DNA from 3 places in the Candidatus Synechococcus calcipolaris G9 genome. Region 3 is predicted to be linked to each of the others. Evidence: predicted binding sites of a transcription regulator. Region 3 holds the regulator's gene; each other region holds the start of a gene.
What was found. The regulator NtcA, encoded in region 3, controls nitrogen genes in cyanobacteria. The targets are predictions, from matches to a motif close to GTANCNNNNGNTAC.
Positions count from the first base shown of each region.

Region 1: L3556_RS04985 (ammonium transporter) is a predicted target of NtcA. The motif match lies at 2,637-2,650, and genes of this name have one in related genera.
Region 2: glnA (type I glutamate--ammonia ligase) is a predicted target of NtcA. The motif match lies at 1,861-1,874, and genes of this name have one in related genera.

Region 1 covers NZ_JAKKUT010000002.1:481,440-485,919, reverse strand. The annotation lists gene L3556_RS05005 (YajQ family cyclic di-GMP-binding protein) at 1-337, shown strand, start outside; gene L3556_RS05000 (Rpn family recombination-promoting nuclease/putative transposase) at 412-1,302, shown strand; gene L3556_RS04995 (hypothetical protein) at 1,338-1,559, opposite strand; gene L3556_RS04990 (Tab2/Atab2 family RNA-binding protein) at 1,659-2,522, opposite strand; gene L3556_RS04985 (ammonium transporter) at 2,889-4,319, shown strand.
Region 2 covers NZ_JAKKUT010000002.1:189,411-193,890, reverse strand. The annotation lists gene L3556_RS03640 (DUF2127 domain-containing protein) at 1-201, opposite strand, end outside; gene glnA (type I glutamate--ammonia ligase) at 371-1,786, opposite strand; gene apcB (allophycocyanin subunit beta) at 2,145-2,654, shown strand; gene L3556_RS03625 (DUF2442 domain-containing protein) at 2,880-3,140, shown strand; gene psaX (photosystem I protein PsaX) at 3,286-3,396, opposite strand; gene L3556_RS03615 (peptide ligase PGM1-related protein) at 3,439-4,480, opposite strand, start outside.
Region 3 covers NZ_JAKKUT010000002.1:1,066,973-1,071,452, forward strand. The annotation lists gene L3556_RS08050 (hypothetical protein) at 1-575, opposite strand, end outside; gene L3556_RS08055 (J domain-containing protein) at 575-1,096, opposite strand; gene cbiQ (cobalt ECF transporter T component CbiQ) at 1,110-1,871, opposite strand; gene L3556_RS08065 (DUF2834 domain-containing protein) at 1,870-2,397, shown strand; gene ntcA (global nitrogen regulator NtcA) at 2,689-3,360, shown strand; gene nblR (response regulator transcription factor NblR) at 3,491-4,201, shown strand; gene L3556_RS08080 (DUF192 domain-containing protein) at 4,182-4,480, shown strand, end outside.

The DNA.
Region 1 (4,480 bases), 590 kb from region 3:
CACCGATAGTGAGTTTACCCTGGATGCGGTGTGTACAATTTTGCAGACCAAGGCAGCCAAGCGTCAACTCTCATTGAAAATTTTTGACTACGGTAAAATTGAATCCGTTGGCGGCAACCGAGTTCAGCAGGTGATCAGTCTGCGGCGGGGGATTAGTAGTGAGTTAGCCAAAGATATTACTAAGCTCATTCGGGCTGAATTTAAGAAGGTACAAGGTTCTATCCAAGGTGATACGGTCCGGGTTTCTGCAAAATCTAAGGATGATTTACAGGCAGTGATGCAGCGTCTGAAGGCGGAAGATTGGCAAGTTGATCTACAATTTACCAATTATCGCTAAATTATTTTCCTACTGCCTTCATGTATGATTCGATGATGTCTTGCCATACAGCAGGTAATGTCTATTGAGATGAAATGCGCCGAGATTCCATTTTCTATCAACTGTTTCAGCAACTTCCTCTGACACTTTTTGATCTGCTGGATGTAACCCCCACTAATGTATCGGGTTATCGGTTTGATTCGGTAGAGGTCAAAGAAGCATCTTTTCGGATTGATGGAGTTTTTCTACCACCTGAAAATGATCCACCGGGGATCGTTTATTTTTGTGAAGTACAGTTTCAAAAAGATGAGAAACTTTATGAGCGTCTCTTTAGTGAATCGTTGTTGTATTTCTGCTTGTATCGTGCCCACTTTTCTGATTGGCGAGTGGTAATTATTTATCCATCTAGAAAAATTGAACAGAGTAATTGGCTCCCCTTTCAGGATTTTGTTCAAAGCCCCCGCGTTCATCGCATTTACTTGGAAGAGTTAACCAATTCTCCGGAACTGCCTTTGGGACTTGCTTTGATGCGTTTAACCATTTTGCAGGAAAAAGAAGCCCCCACTGTTGCTAGAGAAATTTTGGCTCGCAGTCAACAGGAACCGGAGTCGATTAGCTGCGCCATAATAGAACTACTGACCACCATTTTGGTGTATAAATTTACCCATCTAAGTCGGGAAGAGGTAGAGGAAATGCTAGGGTTTACTGCTACAGAGTTACATAAAACCCGTTTTTACCAAGAAATCAAGGAAGAAGGGGAGCGCATTGGAGAGCAGCGAGGACGGCAAGAGGGAGAATTGACCTTAATCCTGCGACTATTGACCCGCCGCTTAGGAACTGTACCCGAAGCTCTGCGTCTTCGGCTGGAAAACCTCTCTGTCCTGCAATTGGAAACCTTGGTGGATGTTCTCCTAGACTTCCAATGCTTTTCGGATCTGCAACTATGGCTAGATAATTTGCAGAAAAATAACTCTAGCTGTACGTAAGTTGTAAATAATCCAAATAAAAATTAATTTTTTTACTACTCGGGTTGGTGGGGAAGTTGCATTCGTTCTCGCTCTAGGGATTGAATAAAGCGTTTTTGGACACTTTCTTCGGCGATCGCAATAATTTTGTCCATGGGGGTGTCGTTAATAAACTTAGATACGTCAGCTAAGTAGGCACGATGGGGACATTTTTCACCGAGAATACAGCCATTTACACAGGCTTCATCACAGTTGATCTCGTTTGGGCTAGGTTCCATCGGATCATTTTCCTCCGTCTCAAATCTTCTTGCAGCAGGGATCGGCTTTTCCCTTGAGGTCGTTGATTCTATTTATTATACAATAGTATTAAATAAGGATTACATAAATTCATCTAGGCAGAGGAGCCAAAAACCGCTCAGCTCTTCTACCGTTGGCGAGGGTTGAACCGCCAAAAAATGAAGATTCTGACTGTCTTTGATCCCCTCCATAAAGGCTTTTGCTTCCTTGATGAGGTCAGATTGCCGTAAGGTAGCTAAAATCCAGCGATCGCTGGCTCCAGTTTCCAAAATTAATTGGTTGAGGGGTGTGGATATTGAGTCAATGAATGCTGGTTCTATGCCGGATAACCAGCCCGCTAAAGGCAAAGCTCGTTGGGAATAAATAATCAGTCCGGGAATGGGGGTATCCGGTTCCAGATCAAACAGAGCTAGGGAAGGAATGTCCCCAAAGGGAAGACCCCAATCACGGGCGGAATTTAACTCTGACCAGGGTATGGCTGTTAACTGCCACTGCTCTCCCCTGAGGGCTGGGGGTAAGGGTTCAGGGGCTGGGGGCGGGAGGGTGGGTGGGTTTGCCAACGCAGGATCATAGCCGGGTTCGTAGGGGTAAACCTGCTCGACTCGTTCTTGGAGCCAGCGAGTCAGGGCAAAGGTACGACGACTGGGAATGGCCGCTAGACCGGCGGCTTCGCATCCCCGCACAATAATACTGTTCATGGCCCGCCGGAAGAAGCGAACTTTTTCAGGACGAGTATTGTCCGTTAAATCATATTGTTTTTGCCATTGCTCTTTGGCTTCGTTTAAGGCGGTTTCTAGCCAACGGGCATTGGCTTCCGCACCACTACAGTTTTTGGCAAATTGAAAGGTTTGATCACTATCACAAATCAATAATTCCCAACGCTTCTTTTGATTCTCATCCAAGATTGGACGGGAATAGAAATCCAGTTCCCAAATCATACCCATGGGCGATCGCCACTATCTCCAATGCAATAAAAAATTATGGTCACGGATAAAACCCTCCTGCGGTTCTAGGCCTGACCTTCTCTAGCATAGGCTGTTTTTCACTCCTGATGAATTGTATAAGAAAATACAGAATTTCACCTGTGAGAACTGATGCAATCGAAGGTTAACTGCGGGTAAAATGTTTGACCTTGTCAATCGACCTACCTGCGTTAGTCGTTAGGACTGCTCATGCCAGTTTATTTTTTATCTGGTCTGTGACAGTTATTAAAAATGGACTAGATCTTGCTGAATACTTCCTCACCCCATTAAGTTATTGATGTCTATTTGATGTCTTGAAATTTGTCCACCCGTTGAGAACGTAGAGAGATGCCTAAGTTGAAATTAAAACGAGCCAGAAAGGCAAAGCGACCCCTGGCCGGGCTAGGTTCCTTACCTAATTTTCGCCTGCGATCGCCGGCCGTACTAGCCTGCATTCCCCTTGCAATCATCATCCTCTGTGCTTGGGGGGTAGCGGTACAAGCTCAAGAAGCCATGGAGGAGGTACCCTTAACTCCCGAAGATGTGCAGGGGGTTCTGAATAATATCTGGATTTTGGTGGCCGCAATTCTAGTCATTTTCATGAATGCGGGTTTCGGTATGTTAGAAGCCGGCTTCTGCCGCCAAAAGAATGCCGTCAACATTTTGTCTAAAAACCTGATTGTTTTTGCCCTTGCCACCTTGGCCTTTTGGGCCATTGGCTTCTCCTTCATGTTTGGTACAGAAGGGGGCGGTGGATTTATTGGCATGGGCGGTTTCTTCCTCAGCAGTGAAGATCCAGCAACCTATGGTTTGGATCCCTTTCCGGACGGCCTGGTTATTCCCGTATTTTTCCTATTCCAAGCTGCCTTCGCCGGTACCGCTGCCACGATTGTTTCCGGGGCAGTGGCGGAACGGGTTAAGTTTGTGGACTTCCTGATTTTTAGCTTGCTCCTGACCGGGATTTCCTACCCCATTACCGGCCACTGGAGTTGGGGTGGTGGTCTCCTTGCTGACGTTGGCTTTGCTGATTTTGCCGGTTCAACTGTAGTCCATTCCGTTGGTGGCTGGGCCGCCCTCATGGGAGCCGCTTTCCTCGGGCCTCGCATTGGCAAGTACAACAGTGATGGAACCCCTAATGCCATTCCTGGCCACAACATGGGTTTTGCGATGTTGGGTTGTTTGGTTCTCTGGATTGGTTGGTTTGGTTTCAACCCAGGTTCCGAGTTGGCAGCTAGTGAAGCCGTCCCCTATATTGCGGTCACCACCAACTTGGCGGCGGCGGCGGGTGGTGTTGCGGCAACAATTACCGCTTGGCTGGTCATTGGCAAGCCTGACCTCTCCATGATCATCAATGGAATTCTGGCCGGTTTAGTGGGGATTACCGCTGGCTGTAATGCCGTATCCTATCTGTCTGCCGTGATTATTGGGGCGATCGCTGGGGTGATTGTCGTCTACTCAGTGCTCATGTTTGATCGCATTAAAATTGACGATCCCGTCGGTGCCACCTCTGTTCATTTGGTGTGTGGTATCTGGGGAACCTTGGCGGTTGGTCTATTCAGCATGGATGCTGGTTTACTCACCGGCAATGGAATTAACCAATTGATCGCTCAAATCATTGGGATTATGACGATCGGTGGTTTTACCGTGCTGTTGACGAGTATCTTCTGGCTGGGTCTAAAGAGTACCCTGGGCATTCGTGTCCACGAAGAAGAGGAAATCAAGGGCTTGGATATTAGTGAGCATGGCATGGAAGCCTATAGCGGTTTCCTGAAGGAATAGTCCTGCTCCATTGGTTTTGGGCCGTTTTATGATTCGTTTAATTTAGCCTTCTTGGCTGCGGCCCCAAGTTGCCCTAGGTGGTAATGACTGTCCCCACTCGTTTCTTGGGGGCAGTTTTTTTTAGAAATTTTCAGATGGGGATGGGGTAGCTGAATCTTGTA
Region 2 (4,480 bases), 880 kb from region 3:
AGGTAATGACGCTTGCTCGATAAGGGTTAATCCCCAGCGGACAAGGGAGAATTCTGCAGTTAAAACATGTTCGCTTGCCCAAAGCGTTACCGTATCGTAATTTCGCCAGCTAAAGGCCGATACCCCAGACAGGGCCAATAACCCCAGGGCAAAAAGGATCTTCTTGGCGATCGCCAACTTCAAAACCCAAGAGTGCTTCATCAAACCAATCGTGACCGCCTCAAATAACTTAGGATAAAAACAAAAAGGAGGATAAAAATAAAAAAGGCAGCTACCTAACCAGATAGCCACCCTCATTAGAACACCATTTCTAACAAATCATCACCCAAGTCTTATCAAGAACCGGGGATCAAAGGAAACAAGCATTACCCTAAGCATCAAAGTACAAAGAGAACTCGTAGGGATGGGGCCGCAGAGATAGGGGGATTACCTCCGTATCTAGCTTGTACTGAATCCAATTGAGGATAAAGTCTTCACTAAATACACCGCCAGTGGTTAGGAAGTCATGATCGGTTTGCAGGTTTTGTAGGGCTGCCATCAAGGAACCCGGTGTGGATGGAATTTTAGCCAGTTCATCAGGGCTGAGATCATAAATATCTACATCCAAGGGGCTACCGGGATCAATTTGATTTTTGATCCCATCAATCCCGGCACAGAGCATAGCTGCAAAGGCCATATAGGGGTTACTCATGGCATCAGGACAACGGAACTCCAAACGCTTTGCCTTGGGATTGGTACCCGTCAGGGGAATCCGCACCGAAGCCGAGCGATTTCCTTGGGAATAGGCCAGGTTCACCGGAGCTTCAAAACCAGGAACCAGTCGCTTGTAGGAGTTAGTCGTTGGGTTAGTGAAAGCCAGTAGGGCCGGCGCATGCTTCAAAATCCCGCCAATGTACCAAAGAGCCTCCTGACTCAAATTGGCATAGCCATCCCCCCAAAACATCGGATTTCCATCCTTCCAAATGGATTGGTGGGTGTGCATCCCCGAACCATTGTCGTTAAACACTGGCTTGGGCATGAAGGTGGCAACTTTGCCGTACTTGCGGGCAACATTTTTCACCGCGTACTTGTAGATCATCAACCAGTCCGCTGCTTCAATCAGGGTACTGAACTTGATCCCTAACTCACATTGACCACCCGTTGCCACTTCATGGTGATGCTTTTCAATTGCCACACCGCATTGGGCCATGGTTAGCAGCATCTCTGTCCGCATATCCTGGAGGGTATCGGTGGGGGCAACGGGGAAGTAACCTTCCTTGCCACGGATTTTATATCCTAGGTTTCCACCGGCTTCTTCCCGTCCCGTGTTCCAAACCCCTTCACTACTATCCACAAAGTAGTAGCCAGATTTTTGGTTTTGGTCATAGCGCACATCATCAAAGATGAAAAATTCCGCTTCTGGGCCAAAAAATGCCGTGTCACCAATGCCGCTGGTTTTGAGGTACTCGATCGCCCGGGTAGCAATGGCCCGAGGACAGCGATCGTAGAGTATCCCAGTGCGGGGATCAACAATCGTGCAGATCATACTCAGGGTCGGCTCTTTCATGAACGGATCCTGCCAAGCGGTATTTGGATCCGGAATCATCGCCATGTCAGATTCATTAATTGCCTTCCATCCGCGAATACTGGAGCCATCAAATGCGACCCCCTCGGTGAAAGAACTCTCGTCAATCTGACTTTTGTGAAGCGTTAGGTGCTGCCAGGTTCCCGGCATATCAATAAACTTCAAGTCGATTAATTCATACTTTTCGTTGATCAAACTAAGTATTTCTTGGGGCGTTGCCATGTAGGGTTACTCCTTGAATATTTCGGCGCACCGCAGCGAGAATCTATGTTAGGAATTTGCCCAGGTATTTTTTTGTATCATGGACTACCAAACGCCCCATGCCAGCAGTTCTTGAGCTTTTCTTAGGATTTTATAAGGGCTGACCCAGAAGACCATTGAAGAACATTCTGAGAAAAATATTAAGTTTTGTAGCAGAGATCAAGTTCCCAGGGAATTGAATCGCCTTTGAGCAATCGCAGCATGGTAAGCTAGGTACGATTTTAGATGCATTCAGTTTCGCTCTCTTCATCATGGCCCCTGCCCAAATGTTGAGGCAAATGCTGGCTATTCATTACGATTTTTAGGAGTCATTGGGACTATGCGTGATGCCGTCACCACTCTAATTAAAAACTACGATTCCACGGGACGCTATCTAGATCGGGATGCAGTGGATAGCTTGCGCTCGTACTTTACGACTGGAACGGTTCGGGTGAAAGCTGCGGCACTAATTAACGCTGATGCTGCGGCTATTGTCAAAGAAGCCGGTTCAGCCCTCTTTGCCGAGCAACCGGAATTAATTCAACCGGGCGGTAATGCCTATACCACCCGTCGCTACGCCACCTGTCTACGGGATATGGATTACTACCTGCGCTATGCCACCTATGCCTTGGTTGCGGGTGATGTAGATGTGCTGAATGAGCGAGTCCTAGAGGGGCTACGGGAAACCTATAATTCCTTAGGGGTACCCATTGGGCCAACGGTGCGGGGTATTCAGATCATGAAAGACCTGATCAAAGAACGTTTAGGAAATGCTGGAGTGGAAGACACGAGTGTCATCGATCAGCCCTTTGATCACATCAGCCGTCAGTTGAGTGAAATTAATATCTAAAATCTGAACCCTATCCCTCTTTTGTTATATCGGGGATTTTGAGCGTACTCGCATCAATTTTAAAAAAGCACTATTCCATCAGGGGCTGGAAACTTGGAGTCGTCACTCAATTATGTTTGCCAGCGGACTCTACTGCCCCTGCCCCAATGGAAAAGAGTGGTTCGGCTATAGTAGAACCCATAATTGGCGATGCAGACTTGATGATTGCTCGTTGAATGGTAAGGAATAACCATCACAGATGATACTTTATCTGCTGATCTACCCGATGGACGTACTATACCTGTTCCGTTGGCTTGGTCCCCGCCTGATGAATGCGCTTCAGTGGAAGAACGTAACAATTGGCGTTTCATCGCTAGGGGCGAGGGCATCCATTGGAATCGACTTGACGAGGACATTAGTATCAAGAATCTGATTATTGGGCAACCATCCGGAGAAAGTCAAAAATCACTTCAGGGATGGCTAAATGCAAAATCAGCAAAGGTCTAACCAAGCCGAGAATTAGCCCATTGTCAGTCGATAAGTGTTAATTCCCCATCGACTGACGCTCATTTTTCCTAACACTCAACCCAATGGATTGAGTACCGGGTTAGTCCTGCAAAGGCACAGAAATATTAAAAAGTATCGATGAAAATTATTTCAAGATACCAAAGTAGTAGGCTGCTACCAAAAAGTTAACACCTAGGAGTAGGACGGCCCAGAAAGTGCGGAATGTGTACGTGGGTTTAGCGGATTTTGTTGCCATGGGAAATAACCTGATAGGAGTTCAAGAGTTAACAGGATTATATCAATAGACTGCCGCATCCAAAACAGCGATCGCCTGTTCATAAATCAGTTCGGCCTCAGGAAGGGAGTTCCCCACACTGACTAACCCCAGTTTGCCAAATTCCGAAAGGGCCCCCATCAAGTGGAAGACGGTGCCGGTTTCGGTGCTGGAGTCAAAGTGTAAATGATAGCGGGCAATCATATCCAGAAGATCATTGGGCAGCAGGCCCCGGTAATGGGCCTGACACAAGTTATCCGAGGCAATATAAAATTTTGGTCGCCCATGTTTGCTTAAAAATAAGCCAGAATCCGGCTGATAGGCCCCATCCGTCAGGAATTTTAGGGTCATAAAAGGATGGGTGGTGCCACCTTTGCGCAAATTAATTTCAATGGCCTGGACATCCCAACCAAAGGGGGATCCGGCATCAGTCTGGGCAATAAAATCCACACCGTAGTAGCCAATGACCCCTTGCTCGGCTAAGTATTGGCCCACCCTACGCCCAAGGGTCTGCAAGGTCAGTCGATAGCCTTCCTCCGCTGGAAACCGACAGCCAATAAAAATCTGCCCCTCTGGACTGTTCAATATCTGATCATGGGTGGAAATAATATCTACGTCGCCATTGGGGGTAATGCAGCCCTGCACACTGGGCGATCGCTTGTCTTTGCCTTCAATAAAAGACTCAACGATGGCCCCAATCACTTCTAAACGTTGACGATAGGAGTCCCAGGTTTGGTTGGGAGCTTGAAAATCTAAGGCCTCTAGGGCCGTTGTAATGGCCTGGGCTTGATCTGCCTGAGACCGAGTACCAGGGGCAAAATCCCGTAAGGGACGCAAATCTAGGAGGGCATTCCCTTCCCCAGAAAAGGCTTCATTCAGTTTGACCACCATACGCTCTAGGTGAGGATGGCGGCTCCAAAGCTGGGCGATCGCCGTCACTAGGTTCTCGACGGTGTAAACCAAGCCACTGCCATCGGGATGGGGAATATGGGCAGCGGCAAAGAGTTCACGACTACCGGCCTTGGTTCCCCAGTGTAATAAATCGGGATCCGTAGAATAGAGGGGA
Region 3 (4,480 bases):
ATCTGTTTACACCATTCCTGCCGATTCCTCCTCACTAAGCTTTGACTAAATTCTTTAGATAGGATCAGAATCCCTGACAAGGAATAGTAACGAATGTCTTTATCAATGTCATGGTAATAGTCTTGACCCACAATCAAGGACGGTTCGGCTTGAGCCGCCATCCTCCTGAGGAAGTCACGCCGAGTTGCAAAAATAGCTACAATATCGCGTTCATTGAGGAAAAATCTGTCACTTCTACGGACTAAGGACGAACTATTGTAGAGGATGCTTTGATGGATGAAGGCTCGTCTAACGTCTTTTTTGAATTGTTTTAGAAGTTGCCGAAACCAGCTCAGGAAACCCTTATCCCGTTGTTTGTCTTTGAAGGCAATGTAAGAGGCGATCGCATAGGCTCCGGTGTCGGAATAATCCCGTAAGCCGGTGGTTTGGTTGATCACTCGATAATCACGATCTGGGCGTAATTCCCATCTGTCGTTAGGATCGCTATCGAAAAAATCTTGGATGTCCAGCAACTCTTGTTCCGTGATGTTAAGAACCTTGATTAGTTTTTCAGCCGTGATCCAGACTTTGGGCATTAGCCTTTCCCCAATAGACTCCGGTAGAATACATTTAGGCGATTGAAAATGTCTGGATTCCCCGTGGGCTGGTCAGGGTGGTAGGTTTTGCTGAGTTCCCGGTAGGCTGCCTTGATGTCGTTGTCTGTGGCAGTATGCCGGTCTAGTCCAAACACTCGCCAGGGCAAATCGTAGTCGAAAATGTTGATGCCATTAATGCAATTGTCCCCGGTCACGCCGTCTTCATCCGGTAGAACCCCGATCCAACGACGATAGATTTTTTTCCAAGATTCCTTCTGGCTGAGGCTCAAATTCATGCCATCGGTGGCCATCTGGAATGAACCCGACGCCTTTAATTTTGGGGTTGAACTAACTTGAAAGTGTCGATAAACTGCTTTTTTGAGTTCAGGCAACGTTAATTGTAGTTTTTTGCCTTTGACAAAGGAGGCAAACTGAATAAGGATCGCCTTATCATAGCCGTGTAGGTTAACGAGTCTATCTATTTCTGCTTGAATGGAACTGACACTGGGGGCGCGTGGCATTGTTTTCCATGGATTAACTGGCTCCATAGTAGTACATTACAATTCCCACCAGCCAACAAACACCAATGCCCAAGCCATGGTAAGAATACAGCCGAGGATAGGTGCGTTTTTGCTGTCGCGATCGCAGCCCATACCCCCGTAACCGCATGGCCCGATAGACCTGTTCAGAGCGATCGTAACTGCGAATTAAAAAAGTGCCAATTAAGGCCGCAATGCGCCCCAACCGCCGCCAATGGGGACGAAACCCCCGCAACATCATGGACTGCTGCATCCGCACCAACATCGGCCGCAACTCAAAAATATATCGATAGCTCAACACCAACACATCCGTCAGAAAGGGGGGGATGCCAAAGGTACGTAAAACCTGGAGCCATGCTGAAAATGTGGTCGTTTCCAGTAACACCATGGCAAGGGTGGCAAGGGTGATCAACCGCCCCGCCAAAACCAGAGCCGCCCGCAATCCCTCCCAAAAAATTACCAGTCCCCCCCACCGCAACCATGGGGTTTCCCCCCCCTGAAACAACAGGAGTAATCCTAGCCCTAGGAAAAATACCGCCAGCACCGCCAGTCGTTGCCACCATCGCCGCCACGAGAGACCCGCACCCCCATACACCAGTGCCATTCCCCCCAGGGCGATCGCCAACACCGATAGGCGATCGATCGCCGCAATCACAAAAAGAAGCGGCAACAGACCCAAGACCTTACATTCAGGCTGCCAACGATGAAAAATCGACATACCATAGAACATATCGCCCCACAGGTTCCCCCATGCCATGATCAAGACAATTAGTTTATTTACCCTTTGGTTGGCATTCATGGGCTATGGTTTTTTCCTGGCTCCACCGGATCACCCCGATACCTTGGATCTGATTGGGCGACTGATCCGCGGCCCCTGGCAGGGCATTAACCCCCTAGTCATTGCCTTATTTAATCTGATGGGGATTTGGCCGTTCATTTATACGGCGGTTGTGCTAGTGGATGGCCGCGGACAAAAATTACCTGGGTGGCTCTTTGCCGCAGGTGGCTTTTTGTTGGGAGCCTTTGCCCTCATTCCCTACCTAGCCCTTCGTCGCCCTAATCCGACGTTTCAGGGCCCCCTAGACTGGGGATTGCGGATATGGGAATGGCGCGGTACGGGTATTCTGCTGCTACTGGCAACAGTTGGGTTGGTGGGCTATGGTGTCACCCAGGGCAATTGGGCTGATTTTTGGCATCAATGGCAGACCCGCCGCTTTATTCACCTAATGAGCATCGTATTTTTGTCTACTGACCCTACTATTTCCCTTACTTTTGGGGGATGATCTGGCTCGACGACAACCCAGCTTCCAGGGGCTAGGGGTCTTGGCCAGTTTCCCCCTTTTTGGCCCATTACTGTATCTATGTTTACGTCCTAGGCTCATTAACACCGATAAAGTGTATCATGAGATACAAAATACAGGGCCACAATCCGTTTAACTAAAACTCCAATGGCAAGAATCTGATTACAGAGTCTGAGCATACAGTAGATGCACCATGGCAGGGTTAGATGGATGCTCTTCCCTTGCCTTTACTAACAGTCATTTAACCTATGGCACAGGATAGTCAACCAATCTATGGTAACTACTAGCGATCAACCGCTGGCCGCCATTTTTCGGCAGATGGCCAGTGGGATGTTCCCGACCGCAACGGAAGTCTTTGACCGGGGTAAAACCATCTTTTTCCCGGGTGATCCGGCTGAGAAAGTGTACTTCTTACTGAAGGGTGCGGTGAAGTTATCGCGGGTCTACGAGGCAGGGGAAGAGATTACGGTTGCGCTTTTACGGGAAAATAGCGTCTTTGGGGTGTTGTCCCTGGCTACGGGAACTCGCTCCGATCGCTTTTACCATGCGGTTGCCTTTACGCCGACGGAATTGCTTTCCGTGCCCATTGAGCAGGTTGAAAAGGCCATGCACGAGGATCCCACCCTACCGATGCTGATGATTCAGGGTCTATCCTCCCGAATTTTACAAACGGAAATGATGATTGAAACCCTGGCCCATCGAGATATGGGGTCACGTCTCGTCAGCTTTTTACTGATTCTTTGCCGCGATTTTGGGATTCCGGGGGCAACTGGGGTCACGGTGGATTTGAAACTCTCCCACCAAGCGATCGCCGAGGCCATTGGTTCAACCCGTGTCACCGTTACCCGGCTGCTAGGGGAATTACGGGATCAAAATATGATTTCGATCCAGAAGAAAAAAATTACGGTTCATAACCCCTTGATGCTCAGTCAGCAGTTCACCTAAGGGTTAATCCAGACCAGGATTCAGGACAGAATTATGCCCTGATTACCCTTCTTTGAGATGGGAAACTTGTTTAGGGTGCGTTTCGTCCCTAGGTCAAGGTACGTTAGAGGTGGCCTGATTTTCTGAGCCTATGGAACCTACCTTTGCGATCGCCGCCCCGCGAATTTTATTGGTCATGACTGACTCGGCCCTCGCCCAGCAAATTGGCCAAGACCTACAACAGGCGGGGTATGACCCGGTAACGGCGGCAACGTTTGCGGACTGTCAGTTGGCCTGCCAGGAATGGCAACCGGCCCTAGTGATTGTGGACGACCTGGCCATGGAGCATCGCCCCGATAACGTGAGCGGCCTAGATCTGTGTCGTAAAATCCGTCAGGAAAAAATTACCTTACCACTCCTGTTAATCATGGAGAGCGATCGCCTAGAGGATCGGGTGAACTGTTTAGAAGCCGGAGCCGATGACTATCTCCTCAAGCCCTACCGCGATCAACAGTTTTTAGACATGGTTCAGCTTTACCTGAAACCAACGGCCCCAAGTGGGGAACAACTGCGATTTGAGACCCTGGTTCTGGATTTAGCCACGCGGCGGGCCGAGCGGAATGGTCGCTTGATAGATTTAACGATGAAGGAATACGAACTCCTGAAATTTTTAATGGAGCATCCCCGCCAAGTTCTTAGTCGAGACAAGATTTTAGAGAATGTCTGGGGCTATGACTTCCTGGGGGAGTCCAATGTCATTGAGGTTTATGTCCGTTATTTACGGCTAAAAATTGAACCCGATGGCGAAAAACGATTGATCCATACGGTGCGAGGGGTGGGGTATGTTCTCCGGGAAGCTTAAATTTAAGCAGGTTAAGCAGATTTACTCATTTTTTTTAGCCCTAGGGGTGGCATTGACGGTTATCGGCTGTCAAGCCCTTGAGCAACCTAGTCTAAATTCTCAAAATTCTAATGTGGCGATCGCTGGGGTTTCCCAAATTTTGCCGATTACGGCCCAGGCGATCATTGGCGAGACGGTTATTGATCTGGAAGTCGCCAAAACTCCTGCCCAGCAAGCCCTAGGATTGATGTATCGCAGTGAATTAGCGGATAATCGGGGGATGTTATTTCCCTTTGATCC